4 regions of the Kaistia geumhonensis genome follow, and region 1 is predicted to be linked to each of the others. Evidence: predicted binding sites of a transcription regulator. Region 1 holds the regulator's gene; each other region holds the start of a gene.

Region 1 (3,673 bases):
CCCGAATTCCGGATGCAGCCCGTCTATTTCCGTACGACGGAGAAGCCGGGCACCATCATCATCAACACCGACGAGCGGTTCCTCTATCTCGTCCAGGGCGACAACCGCGCGCTGCGCTACGGCGTCGGCGTCGGACGCGACGGGTTCCAGTGGTCTGGCCTGCTGAAGGTCTCGCGCAAGACCGAGTGGCCCGACTGGCGCCCGCCGCCGGAGATGATCAAGCGCCAGCCCTACCTGCCCCGCTTCATGGCCGGCGGCGAGGGCAACCCGATGGGCGCACGCGCACTCTATCTCGGCGACACCGTCTATCGCATCCACGGCACCAACCAGCCGCAGACCATCGGTCATGCGCTGTCGTCGGGCTGCTTCCGCATGGTGAATGCCGACGTGATGGATCTCTACGAGCGGGTGCCGGTCGGCACGAAAGTCGTCGTGCTGCAGCGCGCCAAGCTCTGATCAGCGGTTCGGAAGGGCGCGCGCCGCTGGTGCGCGCCTCTGGCCGGCGCGTCGCGCCCGCCGCAACAGTCAACGGCCCGCCGGCAAGGCGGCGCCGACAACGGGGAACCGACATGTCCATCCGATCCGCCCTGACCCTCTTCGCCTCGGCCGCGGCGCTCGCAGCCGGCATCTCCGCCGCCGGCGCCGCAACGCTCGACGACGTCAAGGCCCGTGGCACGCTCAATTGCGGCGTCAACACCGGCCTTCTCGGTTTCGGCCAGCAGGACGCGAGCGGCGCCTGGTCCGGATTCGACGTCGATTTCTGCAAGGCGGTCGCGGCCGCGATCTTTGGCGATCCCGCCAAGGTCACCTATGTGCCGCTCTCGGCGACCGACCGTTTCGAGGCGCTGAAGTCGGGGAAGATCGATCTTCTGTCGCGCAACTCGACATGGACGCTCGGCCGCGAGGCGGATCTGGACATCGCGTTCGCCGGAGTCACCTATTACGACGGCCAGGGCTTCATGGTGAAGCGCGCGAGCGGCAAGACGTCGGCGCTGGAACTCGACGGCGCGACGGTCTGCGTTCAGACCGGCACGACGACGGAGCCGAATTTCATCGACTTCTTCAACACCAACAACATGAAGTTCACCGCCGTGCCGGCGGCGAGTTCCGACGAGGCTCTCGAGGCCTACAAGGCCGGCAAATGCGACACGATCACCTCCGACGTGTCCCAGCTCTACGCCGAGAAGGCGAGCCTCCAGGATCCCGCCGACAGCATCATCCTGCCCGACGTGATCTCCAAGGAGCCGCTCGGCCCGGCGGTCCGCGAGGGCGATCCCGCATGGCGTCTCTTCATTCAGTGGGTGAACTTCGCCCTCATCAACGCTGAAGAGATTGGGCTTTCGTCGGACCGGATTGACGAGGCCAAGGCCTCGACGAAGCCCGAGGTGAAGCGGCTCGTCGGAACCGAGGGCGATTTCGGCACGAAGCTCGGCGTCCCGAACGACTGGGTCGTCGCCGTCGTCAAGGCCGTCGGAAATTACGGCGAGATCTACGAGCGCAATCTCGGCGTCAATTCGAAGCTCGGCATCCCGCGGGGCCTCAACCAGATCTGGAGCAAGGGCGGCATCCAGTATGCGCCGCCGATCCGCTGACGGCGGGCCAGGCGTATCGCCGCCCAATTCGGACGCGCGCTCTGTGCACTAACGCACGGTCCTTGCGGAACATCAGGGGAACGGATAGGTTGTTCGTGTTTTGTACCGGATGATTCTGGCGCGCGGACCCCGAAATGCTCACGAGAAAACAATATGAGCTTCTCCTCTTCATCCAGGAGCGTCTGAAGGAAGCGGGCGTTCCCCCGTCCTTCGACGAGATGAAGGACGCTCTCGATCTGAGGTCCAAGTCGGGCATCCATCGCCTGATCAAGGCGCTGGAGGAGCGCGGCTTCATCCGCCGCCTGCCCAACAGGGCACGAGCGCTGGAGGTTGTCCGCCTGCCGGAGGCTATGTCGCCCGGCCTTGCTCGCCCGAAGAAAGCCGGCTTCGCGCCGAGCGTCATCGAGGGCAGCCTCGGGCGCATGCGTGGCGTCGAGACGCCGGAAGCCGCCAACGATCCGGTCGTCGTGCCGGTCATGGGCCGCATCGCGGCCGGCGTGCCGATCTCCGCGATCCAGACCCAGAGCCACGCCATCACCGTGCCGCCGGAAATGCTGGGGCCGGGCGAGCATTTCGCGCTCGAAGTGCGCGGCGATTCGATGATCGAGGCCGGCATCCTCGACGGCGATACCGTGCTCATCCGCAAGACGGAGAACGCCGATAGCGGCGACATCATCGTCGCGCTGGTCGACGAGGAAGAGGCGACGCTGAAGCGGCTGCGGCGCCGTGGCGCGTCGGTCGCGCTCGAGGCGGCCAATCCCGCCTATGAGACCCGCATCTTCGGCCCCGACCGCGTCCGCATCCAGGGCCGCCTCGTCGGCCTCATGCGCCGGTACTAGGGCAGAGGGCAGAGCAGCCTTTCGATCGGCGATCCCGGCGCGCGTTGGCCGGGTCGCATCGCTGATCGCGCCGATCGGACGAGCGCGCCCGGCCGTTCGCAGCTGCCATCGGGCTCGGCATGCGCTTTCGTCGGGGCTTGCCCCGACGCCCTGCCCTTACCGGCAGTTCTTCGCCGCGACCTTGGTCGGGCTGAGATCGAGCTGCACCAGCTTTCCCTTGAGCGCGAAGTCGCCATAGTCGAGCTTCATGCGCCGCGTGATGCCGTTCTCGTAGATGATGAAAGACAGCTCGTAGGAGGGCTTCTGCTCGCCGTCCGATTTCTCGTCGGTGAAATAGCTGATCGTCACCGGCCAGGAGCGGATATTGGCGAGGCCGGCGCCCCGCGCCGTCGCCTCGTCGCCCAGATCGTCGGTGCCGGCATTCTCCGCGCCGATCACGGCCGAGGTCGCATAGGACTTCTTGCCCTGGTCCGAGCCGTCATAGAGGTCGATCTGCATGAAATGCTTGCCCGCGCGCGCCGCGTCGATGATCGCGGCGAGATGCTGGTTGGGGAAGCTGAAGTTCTGCGGGATCGTGAAATGCGCCGGCTTCGGCTTCGCGATGGTCACCTGCACGTCGCCGGCGCCGCGCGCGGCCGAACCCGAGCTATCCTCCGAGATCGTGCCGTCGACGAAGCTCTTGGTCGAGAAGTTGAAGGTCTTGCCGGCAACATCCTCGAAGGTCGTCGTCGCAACGTCGGTCAGCCGTGCATTGCCGTCCTCGTCGCTGATGCGCGTCACGAAGCGGAGCCGCGTCGTATAGCCGTCGCAGGCCGAGCCGGCGAAATCATAGACCATGCGTCCTTCGGCGTCGCTCACGGTGTCCGAGGAACTGTCTTGGTCGAGCGTCAGGTCGTAGACGGCGCGGTGGGCGACCATCGCGGTGACGCTGCCCGTCGCGGCGAGCGCCGTGCCGGCCGCGCCCGCGAGGGCCGCGAAAAGGGCGGCGGAGCAAAGGGTCCTGGCCGTCATGCGCTGAAGCACCGAAGCGGGCATCGTCTGGGGCACTCCTCCGTCGTCACCGCGACATCATCCCATTTCAATCTCGAAAGGCTGCAAAGTCCACGACGATTCGCGACGATGCCCGGGATGATGAACCGCTTATTGCCTTGCAGCACGGCCGAAATCGGGCGAAACCAGCGCGGTTCCCTTCTGATCCGTTCCTGCCGGAGTCCGTGCCCATGAGCGCCATCGAAGCCCGCC
Region 2 (3,673 bases), 860 kb from region 1:
CATCTCGCGATAGAAGAAGGTGATGAGCAGCGACGCGATATGGGCGCCGTCGACATCGGCGTCGGTCATGATGATGACCTTGTCGTAGCGAAGGTCCTCGTCGCGATACTGGCTGCGCGGACCGACGCCCAGCGCCTGCATGAGATCGGCGAGCTGCTGGTTGGCGCCGAGCTTCTCGCGGCCGGCATTGGCGACGTTCAGGATCTTGCCACGGAGCGGCAGCACCGCCTGGCTGGCGCGGTCGCGCGCCTGCTTGGCCGAGCCGCCGGCCGAATCGCCCTCGACGATGAAGATCTCGCTGCCCTGTGCCGCGCTCTGGCTGCAATCGGCGAGCTTGCCCGGCAGGCGAAGCTTGCGGACCGCGCTCTTGCGCGAGACTTCCTTCTCCTGACGGCGGCGCAGCCGCTCGTCGGCGCGCTCGATCACCCAGTCGAGCAGGCGCGAGGCATCCTGCGGCGAGGCCGCCAGCCAGTGGTCGAAGGGATCGCCGATCGCCTTCTCGACGATGCGCGCCGCCTCGCCGGTCGAGAGGCGGTCCTTGGTCTGGCCGACGAATTCCGGCTCGCGGACGAAGACGGACAGCATCGCCGCGCAGGAGGTCATCACGTCCTCGGCGGTGATGATCGAGGCGCGCTTGTTGCCGGTACGTTCGGCATGCGCCTTGAGGCCACGCAGGAGCGCCGTACGGAGACCCTGCTCGTGCGTGCCGCCCTCCGGGGTCGGGATGGTGTTGCAGTAGGAGCGGACATAGCCGTCGCCGGGGAACCAGGTGACGGCCCATTCGGCGGCGCCATGGCCGCTCGCCTTGTCCGTCCGGCCGGCGAAGATCGTGCCGGTGACCGGCTTCTCCTCGCCGAGATCGGCGGCGAGGAAGTCCTTGAGGCCGCCCGGAAAATGGAAGACCGCCGTGGTCGGCGTCGCTGCGCCCGTCGCGATGAGTTCGGCCGCGCAGTTCCACCGGATCTCGACGCCGCCGAAGAGATAGGCCTTGGAACGGGCCATGGCGAAGATGCGCGCCGGGCTGAAAGTCGCTCCCGCTCCGAAGATCTGCGGGTCGGGCTTGAAGCGGGTCCGCGTGCCGCGCCGGTTCTGGACATCGCCGACGAGCTCGAGGCCGGATGTCGGAACGCCGCGCGCAAAGGACTGGCGGTAGAGCTTGCGGCCACGCGCGACCTCGACCTCCAGCACCTCGGACAGGGCGTTCACCACCGAGACGCCGACGCCGTGCAGGCCGCCCGAGGTCTCGTAGACCTTGGAATCAAACTTTCCGCCGGAGTGAAGCGTCGTCATGATCACTTCGAGCGCCGACTTGTCCTTGAACTTCGGATGCGGGTCGACCGGGATGCCCCGTCCATTGTCGGTGACCGTCAGGAAGCCGTCGGCCGTGAGCTCGACCTCGATGAAATTGGCGTGGCCCGCGACGGCCTCGTCCATCGAATTGTCGATCACCTCGGCGAAGAGATGGTGCAGCGCCTTCTCGTCGGTGCCGCCGATATACATGCCCGGCCGGCGCCGTACCGGCTCCAGACCCTCGAGCACCTCGATATCGGCGGCGGAATAGTCGGCCTCCGCCGGGCGAGGGGCGGCGGCGCGCGTCTCGGCAGAGCGGGCCTCGGCAGACCGAGCCTTCGTGCCCGGCGCCGGCTTGGCCGCATCGGGCAGAGCCGCGCCGAAGAGATCGCTGGTGTCGTCCATTGGCATCCCGTTCCTGTCGCGGGGAGATGGCCCGGACCGTCCCCACGAATCAAGCAGGAATCTTGCCACGCCCGCGGCTCCCGGGCGAGAGTGTTTCCGTTTTGTTCGATTTGAGTGCGGTCGGCCGCCGGACCGAACTCCTCCGGCGGTCGCTGTCGAAGCGTCTGTGGCGGGGTGGCAACAGTGTTGCAGCAAGACTCCGCGCCGGTCTTCATCTGCCCCGATCTGCCCCCTTTCAGCCATAAAGCGACACGAGCTTGCGCACCATCCGGGGGCGGATAGGACAGATCTTGCGGCGTAGCGTGGGAAACAGCGGTTCTGCTTGCACAGTTGGCGACCGGCCGAGGCATTCGGTCGACGCCCTCTTCGCCGGCCTAGGTTTCGCCGGAAAGCAGGGCCATATTCTCCTTCAACCCATTCATGGCCGCGGCGACGCGGCCCGCCTCGGCCGACAGTGGTGCTTTTTCGCCGCTGAAGGCGCGGCTGTCCGCAACGAAGTGGCAAGCTATGCGGTACTGTAACGCGTTCGGCGGCGCTGCCCTGTTCGGCCTTGGCCTGTTGAGCGGTCTTTCGGGCGCATTCGCGCTCGATGCCCGCACGCTCGACAAGAACGCCACGCCGACCGAAGCGTTCCGTCTCGGATTCAACGCCTACAAGCAGGGCGACAAGACCACGGCCATCGAGGCGCTGACCTATGCCGCCGAGAAGGGCCACGCCGCTGCGCAGTGGAAGCTCGGGCGCATGTATGCCGAAGGCGACGGCCTCGCCAAGGACGACATGAAGGCCTTCGAGATGTTCAGCGAGATTGCCGACGGCCATGCCGACGACAATCCGGCCGGGAGCTCGGCCCGCTTCGTCGCCAACGCCTTCGTCGAGCTCGGCTCCTATTATCGGGAGGGCATCCCGAACAGCGCCATCAAGCCGGATTTCGGCCGCGCCCGGCAGATGTACGCCTATGCGGCGTCCTATTTCGGCGATCCGGAAGCGCAGCTCAATCTCGCCCGCATGTATTACGAAGGCGAGGGCGGCGATCCCGACCCGCGCCAGGCCGTGCGCTGGGCCAAGCTCGCCGCCACCAAGGGCAATGTCCGCGCGCAGGCGCTGCTCGGCCATATGCTGTTCGAGGGCGAGGGCGTCGGCCGCGAGCCGGTGCTCGGCCTCATGTATCTGAATGTCGCCCGCGACCGTTCGCAGGGCGACGATCCCTGGATCCAGCGGCTTCAGGAACAGGCCTTCTCGGTCGCGACGGAGACGGAGCGGCGGACCGCGCTGGCGCTGTCGGACGACTGGATGGCCAAGCATGGCGGGCGCGACCAGGCCGCCGCGCAATAGCGGCCGGGGCCTCGGGGTCCCTTCGGTCTTCATCCACCGCGCGTTTCGCCGCGATGCTTGCGGCGAACCCACGATTCCTGCACTTATCCCTGATCCGCCGGCGGCATGAACGGCCGGCGCCATGATGGCCGGAGAGCGGGACGATGGCCGGCGATTGTCCGCCGCGAGCTGAGCGCGCCGCCGGGTCGCTGCCCGGCCGGCGCCATCCTTGTTCGCCAGGCGCTTCCTCGACCCGCCGCGCACCGCCATGACCGGCCTGCGCATCTTTTTTCTCTCCGGGCTGCTGATCGTCTCGCTGCTCGCCGCGGCGGCGGTGGCGATGATCCGCGCGCCGATCGAGGCTGACCTCGCCGAGCGCGTCGACCGCCAGCTGGCGGAAGCCGGCCAGTCCTGGGCGAGCGCCCGTGTCGAGGGGCAGACGGTCGTGCTCGGCGGTACCGCGCCGACGCTCGAGGCCCAGCGCCTCGCGGACGCGACCGCCGCCACGGTCCAGGGGGTGCGCCGGGTGATCGATTCCAGCGCGATCCTGCCGCTCAAGGCCAACTATGTGTTCGCGGCGACGCGCGACCGCGACGGGGTGTCCCTGAGCGGCTATGTGCCGTCCGAGGACATCCGACTCGCGCTGAAATCGGACCTCGCCGGTCTC
Region 3 (3,673 bases), 3.9 Mb from region 1:
CTGGCTCAGCTCGACGCTCGGCGCGATGCGGGGCGCGGCGTCGCCAAGCCAGGTGCCGATCGCCGGCGCATCCTCGAGACGATAGAAATAGACGCTGCCATGGATCGCCTTCGGCAGCGGATAGAGCTTCAGATAATACTTCGTGACGATGCCGAAGAAGCCGGGTCCCGCGCCGCGAGCGGCCCAGAAATAGTCCGCGTTCTCCGTCTCGCTCGCCTTGATGAGTTCGCCCGCGGCCGTCACGAGTTCGATCGCCTCGAGGCTCTCGGCCCTGGAGCCCCAGACGGTCGGGTTCCAGGCCATTCCGCCGCTGAGAAAATAGCCGCTCGCCTTCACCTCGGGACAATGGCCGGTAGGGAAGGCGAGCCCCAGCGGGTTCAACGCCTTCTGGATGTCGCGATTGCTGATGATGGGCTGGATCACCGCGCGGCGCGCTTCGACATCGATCGAGATGACGCGGGTGAGCTTTTGGAGGTCGATCAGCATGCCGCCGTGGCGCAAGGTCGGCTGGGCCCAGTTGTGCCCGCCCCCGCGCACGGCGACCTTCAGCCCGGCCTCGCGGGCGAAGTTCACGGCGGCGATGATGTCGTCCTCGTCGACGACCTTCACGACGATGTCGGGCAGGCGGTCGGGAACGAGCCTGTTCCAGAGGCCGCCACGGGCCGCGTCGAGGAAATCCGCGTCGCCGGCTGCGACGACCGTGCCCTTGCAGGCCGCCTTCAGGACGTCGATCTTCATGGTTCCGCGAGCCCCCCACTGCAACCGACCGGCGCGGCCACGGATATCGGACCGTCCGGATCGGACCGCTCCTCCGATAAGGCACTCAGCCTATCAGACGTGTCGCGAGACCGGCTAGCCCACCCGGCGCGCGATCAGCGAGGGCGGGACGCGCAGCACGATGAGCGCCAGCCGCGCCGCGCTCGGCAGGGCGCCGCCGGGCCGCGACGGTGCATCGCCCCGCAACACGGCGCGGGATCGGAGGAAGCTCAGCCGCCGCCCGCCGATACGGCGCGCGAGATCAACATCCGCGATGCCCGGCAATGGCCTGTGGCCGCCGACCTCGCGGTAGAGCCGCGCCGAGACCAGAAGTCCCTCGTCCAGATAGGGGGCCGCGAAGAGCCGCATCCTGAGAGAAGCGACAGCTTCGGCGAGTCGCGCCCCTGCCCCGAAGCCGGCGCGGGCATGGCGGAACGCCGCGGCGCGCAGCGTATCGCCCGATGCCTGCACGCGGTCGATGAAATCCTGTGCTTCGCGCTGCCAGCCGGGCTCGAGCGCCACATGCGGCGAGAGGAACAGCAGCCAGTCAGACCGTGCGTTCAACGCGGCGCGCGAGAGATCCTCGCCCTCGGCGGTAGTGGCGCGGACGAAGCGGCAGCCCGCGGCATCGGCGACCAGCGCTGTACCGTCGGACGAGCCGCGATCCACGACGATGACCTCGCGGACCAGGCCGTCCGCGGCGGCCGGCACCAGCGCCGCCAGCGCATGGGCCAGCGCCGTCTCGTCGTTACGGGTCGGGAGGATGACGCTGATCATGACCGATATTCTTAACTGCAATTTTCATCAATCGCGACGCGAATGAAGGGATCGCCGTGCCTGTGGGTTAATGTTCTTGCTTTGTTCCAATTGCGATCCTATCCTTCGGCGATGTCGCTCGCTCGTCCCCTCGATCCTGGCCTTGACCCTCTGGTGCTCGCGGCCGCCGCCCCGCTGATCGATCCCGACCGCCGCCGCGGCCGGGGCGCCGAGACCAACGCATCGGGCCGCTTCGAGAAGCTTCAGAGCATCCCCTTCGACGACGGGTGGCAGACGCTCGACGAACTGCCGCCCTTCAAGACCGAGGTGCAGGCCGAGAAGGCCAAGGTGATCATCACCCGCAACGATTCGCCGGATATCGCCTTCGATCGCTCGATCAATCCCTATCGCGGCTGCGAGCATGGCTGCATCTACTGCTTCGCCCGGCCGAGCCACGCCTATATGGGCCTGTCGCCGGGGCTAGATTTCGAATCGAAGCTCTTCTTCAAGCCGGACGCCGCCGCGCTGCTGGAAAAGGAACTGTCCGCGCCCGGCTACAAGCCGCGCACGATCGCGATCGGGACCAATACCGATCCCTACCAGCCGATCGAGCGCCAGCATCGCATGATGCGCGACATCCTCGAGGTGCTCGACCGCTTCAACCATCCCGTCGGGATCGTCACCAAGTCGGCGCTCGTGATGCGCGACATCGACATTCTCTCACGCATGGCCGAGCGCGGACTCGCCAAGGTCGCGATCTCGGTCACGACGCTCGACCGCCATCTCGCGCGCGTCATGGAGCCCCGCGCCGCGACGCCGCCACGTCGGCTGGAGACGATCCGGACCCTCGCCGCCGCCGGCATTCCGGTCGGCGTCCTGACGGCGCCGGTCATCCCGGCGCTCAACGACAGCGAGATCGAGCGCATTCTCGACGCTGCGGCCGAGGCAGGCGCGGGCGAGGCGGGCTATGTCATCCTGCGCCTGCCGCTCGAGGTGGCGGACCTCTTTCGTGAATGGCTGCTGCGCCATTATCCCGACCGCTACCGGCATGTCCTCTCGGTCATGCGCTCGATGCGCGGCGGCAAGGACTACGACGCGACCTTCGGCAAGCGGCAGAAGGGCGAAGGCCCCTATGCCTGGCAGATCGGCCGCCGCTTCGAGATCGCGACACGCCGGCTCGGCATGAACCGCCGCAACCTTCGCCTCCGGACCGATCTCTTTTCCCCGCCTGTGAAGGCACCGGCGCAGCTCAGCCTGTTCTGAGGTGTGGCGGGGCGTCGTCCGTGCGACAATGGCGGATCGTCATCTGTCGCCCGAACGCTCCGCTCGTGCGGCGCCCGGAGTCATCCATGACCGACCTGCCGCCCGATTCGACTGCCAAGCTCGCCCTTCTGATCGACGCCGACAATGTCCGCGCCGACTTCCTGCCGATCATCATCCGCGAGGCCTCGACGCTCGGCCGGATCGTCATCCGCCGCGTCTATGGCCATTTCGCCTCCAGCAGCATGAATGCCTGGCAGCCTTTGCTGCACAGTCATGCGCTGACGCCGGTGCATGTGCCGCCGGCCGCCGTCGGAAAGAACGCGACAGACATGAAGCTCGCCATCGAGGCGATGGACATGCTGCACGAGAAGGGGCTGGACGGCTTCTGCATCGCGTCCAGCGACAGCGACTTCACGACCCTGGCGAGCCGCATCCGCGAGGACGGCCTGCTCGTCTATGGTTTCGGCGAGCAGAAGTCGACCAAGCCCTATGTCGCCGCCTGCGACCGCTTCTTCTATTGCGACCTGCTGCTCGCCGAGGAAACGCCCAAGAAGGAGCGGACCAAGACGGCCGCGGCGACGCGTGCCAAGGCAGGGCCGAAGCTGCCGAAGGACGAGATCCATTCCGCGATCGACGACGTTTCGGGCGACGACGGCTGGGCGCATCTCGGCGCCGTGGGCACCATCCTCTTCAAGCGCATGCCGGATTTCGACCCGCGCAACTTCGGCTATCGCAAGCTGGTCGATCTCATGGAGACCGTCCCGGGGGTCGAGGTACGCCGCGCCGACATGGAGTCCGGCGGCAAGGCGGTGATGATCCGGCGCCTTCGCTGAGAGAGCGCGTCCCGGACGCCGACGCCTTGCCAGCGCCGCTCTTCGGCGCATTGTTGCGGCCATGG
Region 4 (3,673 bases), 2.0 Mb from region 1:
TCGGGCTTCGACTGGCGGGGATCGAACACGCGGGACGTCACGATGCGCACGCTTCCCGACGGCAAGCCGCAGCCGCCCTTCCACAGGCTCGACTGGCTGTTCACCCGCGGCCTTTCCGTGCGCGGTCCGGCGACCGTCCCGGCCGTGGACGAGGCCGGCGCCGCGATTTCGGATCACGATCTGATCGCGATGCGTGTGTCCCTGGATGAATCCGCGGGCGATTTTGCATCGCGTTAACCCGTGCCGCGCGAAGAATGAAGTTCGTTCGCCAAACTTCCAGTTCTTTGCAGTTTTCGCCGGGTGGAGCCGCTATGTCGACCGTTCGTTCAGTGACGCACGATCTGTTGCGCCGATTGGGATTGACCACTTTCTTCGGGAATCCCGGGTCGACCGAGGAGACTTTCCTCAAGGATTTCCCTGCGGACTTCACCTATCATCTTGCGCTTCAGGAGGCGTCCGCCATCGCGATCGCCGACGGCTATGCGCAGGCGACGGGCAAGCCGGCGATCGTCAATGTCCACACGGCCGCCGGCCTCGGCAACGCGATGGGCAACCTGATCACCGCGTTTCTCAACAAGACGCCGCTCATCGTCACGGCCGGGCAGCAGACCCGCGAGATGCTGCTGATGGAGCCGTGGCTCACCAATGTCGACGCGACCATGCTGCCGCGCCCCTGGGTGAAATGGGCCTATGAGCCGGCGCGGCCGGAGGATGTCCCGGCGGCCCTGATGCGCGCCTACGCGACCGCCGTGCAGGCGCCGGCCGGGCCGGTCTTCCTCTCGCTGCCGCTCGACGACTGGGACAAGCCGCTGTCCGGCGAAGCGCTGCTGCGCACGGTCGGCCACCGCGTCGCGCCGGACATGGAGCGGCTGAAATCCTTCGCCGATATCCTTTCCGCCGCCTCCGCGCCGGCCCTGATCTTCGGTGCCGCCATCGACCGCGGCAATGGCTGGCCGGCGGCGGTCGCGCTCGCCGAGAAGCTCGGCGCCGCGGTCTATGCCGCGCCCGCCAGCGAGCGGACGCCGTTCCCGGAGGATCACCCGCTCTATGTCGGGGGCCTGCCCTTCGCCATCGGTCCGCTCGCGGATCGCCTCAAGGGGCATGACGTCGCCATCGTCATCGGCGCGCCGGTCTTCCGCTATTATCCCTATGTCGCCGGCGGCTATCTTCCGGCCGGTCTGACCCTGCTTCACATCAGCGACGATCCCGCCGAGACGTCCCGTGCCCCGGTCGGCGACAGCCTTGTCGCCGATGCGGTGCTCGCGACCGCGGCGCTCGTCGATCTCGTCGAGAAGAAGGAGCGGCCGGCGCGGACCATCGCTCCGCTGGCGCAGCGCATGGCGCCGCATCCCGCCCGCCATCCCGATGCCGCGCCGGGCGGGAAGGACGGCGTGCCCATGGCAGCCGACGTCTTCGCGGCGCTCGCGGAGATCCGGCCCGATCATGCCGTGCTGGTCGAGGAGACGCCGTCCAATCTCGCCGACCTGCATCGCTGGTGGCCGATCACGGAGCCGGCGAGCTTCTTCACCTTCGCCAGCGGCGGCCTCGGCTGGAGCCTTCCGGCCTCGGTCGGCATCGCGCTGGGCGAGCGCGACACCGGGCGCAAGCGTCCGGTGCTGATGATCGTCGGCGACGGCTCGTTCCAGTATTCGCTGCAGGCGCTGTGGACGGCGGTGCAGAACGATCTGCCCATGGTGTTCATCGTGTTGCGCAACGGCGAATACGGCATCCTGAAATCCTTCGCCGTCCTCGAGGAGACGCCGGGCGTCCCCGGCCTCGATATCCCCGGCATCGACATCGTCAGTCTCGCGCGTGGCTATGGCTGCGACGCGGAGCGGATTTCGGATCTCGAAGCCCTGAAGGCGCGGGTCACCGCAGGCTTTGCCGGCAATCGGCCGGTGGTGATCGAGGTGCCGATCTCGCCCGATATCCCGCCGCTCATCTGACCCTCCCTCAAGGGATAATCCCAGCGACGGCGAAATGCGTTTCGCCGTCGATTGACTCTTTCCCCTCCCGGAGTCGTTATAGAACAAAACAGGAACACTCTTGCATGGCGACGGGTGATGGACGGCAAGTCAACGGCGAGAGCCTGCATCGAGGCGTTGCGGCGGCAGGTCGCGGCGATCGAGGCCGGCGGCGCGGAAGGTGAGGGCGAGGCGGCGCGGCGCGTGTCGCTCGATCGCGGCGCGGTGGACGCCGCGCTCGGCGGCGGGCTGCGCGCCGGCATGCTGCACGAGGTCATCCCCGACGCGATTGCCGATGCGCCCGCCTCGTCCGGCTTCGCGCTCGCGCTCGCCCTCGTCGCCGCGGCGAAGGGGGAGCCGATCCTCTGGGTGCGCACGAGGGCCGCGGCGCGGGAAACCGGCACGCTGCATGCCGACGGGCTCGCGGCGCTGGGGCTCGATCCGGCGCGCCTCGTGCTGGTTCATCTCGACGGCGCGGTCCCGGTGCTCAGCGCGGGTGTCGACATCGCCCGCTGCACGGCGCTCGGCGCCGCGATCCTCGAGCTCTGGGGCGATCCGAAGGCGCTCGACCTCACCTCCGAGCGGCGCCTGCTGCTCGCGGCCGAGCAGTCGGGCGTCACCGTCATCCTGCTCCGGCCCGGCGCCCGCGCCGCGCCCGGCGGCGTCGAGACGCGGTGGAGCGTCGCCTCCGGCCCGTCCCGCGCCCTGCCGATGAATGCACCGGGGCCGCCGACCTTCGATCTCAAGCTGCTGCGCCATCGCCACGGGCCGCCCGCCGGCCCCTGGCGTCTCGAATGGAACCGCGATGAGCAACGCTTCCAGCCCCCGCCGCTATTGCGCGATCCTGATGCCGTTCCTCGCTTCGGATCGCTTGCGCCGGATTCCCGGGGCGCCCTTCGCCGCCGCGCCTCCTGAGGCGCCGCTCCTGATCGTCGAGAAGGCGAAGGGGGCGCTCGTCATCGCCGCCTCCGATCCGGCGGCGCGGCGGCTGGGGCTCGCCCCCGGCCTCGCCCTTGCCGAGGCGCGGGCGCGCGTGCCCGATCCGCTCGTCGCCGAGCGCGACGCCGCCGCCGATGCCGCGCTCCTCGAGCGGATCGCCGACTGGTGCGACCGCTATACGCCGCTGGTTGCGGAGGACGGCGAGGCCGCGCTCATGCTCGACATCACCGGCGTCGCGCATCTCTTCGCCGGCGAGGCGGCGCTGCTTCAGGATTGCCTTGCCCGGCTCGCCGCCTTCGGCATCACGGCACGCGGCGCCATCGCCGGGGCGGCGGACGCGGCGCGGGCGCTCGCCCGGGCCCGGCCGGGGAGCGTCGTGCCCGCCGGCCGCGAGGCGGCGGCCGTGCGCAACCTGCCGGTTGCCCTGATCGGCCTCGATGCCGCGGCGACGACGGCGCTGCTGCGGGCCGGCCTCAAGACGATCGGCGATCTCATCGACCGGCCGCGCGCGCCGCTCGCCGCCCGCTTCGGCGCCGACTGCGTCGCGCGGCTCGCCCGGCTCACCGGCCTTGCCCATCGCCCGATCTCGCCGCGCCGGCTCGTTCCGGTCGCGCTGGCCGAGCGCATCTTCTTCGAGCCGATCGCCCGCACCGAGGATATCGAGGCCACCCTCGCGGGTCTCGCCGCCGATGTCGCGCGCCTGCTCGAAAAGCGCGGCGAGGGCGGCCGCCGCTTCGAGGCCGTCTTCTACCGCGTCGACGGCCATGTGC

Evidence for each region. The regulator LexA, encoded in region 1, represses DNA repair genes until DNA is damaged. The targets are predictions, from matches to a motif close to TGTTCNNNNTGTGTTCNG.
Region 2: the regulator LexA is predicted to act here: its motif matches at 1,787-1,804, upstream of parE (DNA topoisomerase IV subunit B).
Region 3: the regulator LexA is predicted to act here: its motif matches at 1,605-1,622, upstream of QO015_RS19660 (PA0069 family radical SAM protein).
Region 4: the regulator LexA is predicted to act here: its motif matches at 2,026-2,043, upstream of QO015_RS10405 (ImuA family protein).

What each region holds. Positions count from the first base shown of each region.
Region 1 covers NZ_JAUSWJ010000001.1:212,084-215,756, reverse strand. The annotation lists gene QO015_RS01010 (L,D-transpeptidase) at 1-456, shown strand, start outside; gene QO015_RS01005 (amino acid ABC transporter substrate-binding protein) at 570-1,592, shown strand; gene lexA (transcriptional repressor LexA) at 1,727-2,431, shown strand; gene QO015_RS00995 (cell envelope integrity EipB family protein) at 2,588-3,442, opposite strand; gene QO015_RS00990 (RidA family protein) at 3,652-3,673, shown strand, end outside.
Region 2 covers NZ_JAUSWJ010000001.1:1,068,381-1,072,053, reverse strand. The annotation lists gene parE (DNA topoisomerase IV subunit B) at 1-1,695, opposite strand, end outside; gene QO015_RS05050 (tetratricopeptide repeat protein) at 2,203-3,027, shown strand; gene QO015_RS05045 (OmpA family protein) at 3,236-3,673, shown strand, end outside.
Region 3 covers NZ_JAUSWJ010000001.1:4,140,432-4,144,104, reverse strand. The annotation lists gene QO015_RS19670 (FAD-binding oxidoreductase) at 1-738, opposite strand, end outside; gene QO015_RS19665 (glycosyltransferase) at 853-1,533, opposite strand; gene QO015_RS19660 (PA0069 family radical SAM protein) at 1,645-2,775, shown strand; gene QO015_RS19655 (NYN domain-containing protein) at 2,862-3,608, shown strand; gene rnhB (ribonuclease HII) at 3,670-3,673, shown strand, end outside.
Region 4 covers NZ_JAUSWJ010000001.1:2,191,158-2,194,830, reverse strand. The annotation lists gene QO015_RS10415 (endonuclease/exonuclease/phosphatase family protein) at 1-237, shown strand, start outside; gene mdlC (benzoylformate decarboxylase) at 255-1,946, shown strand; gene QO015_RS10405 (ImuA family protein) at 2,064-2,879, shown strand; gene QO015_RS10400 (Y-family DNA polymerase) at 2,770-3,673, shown strand, end outside.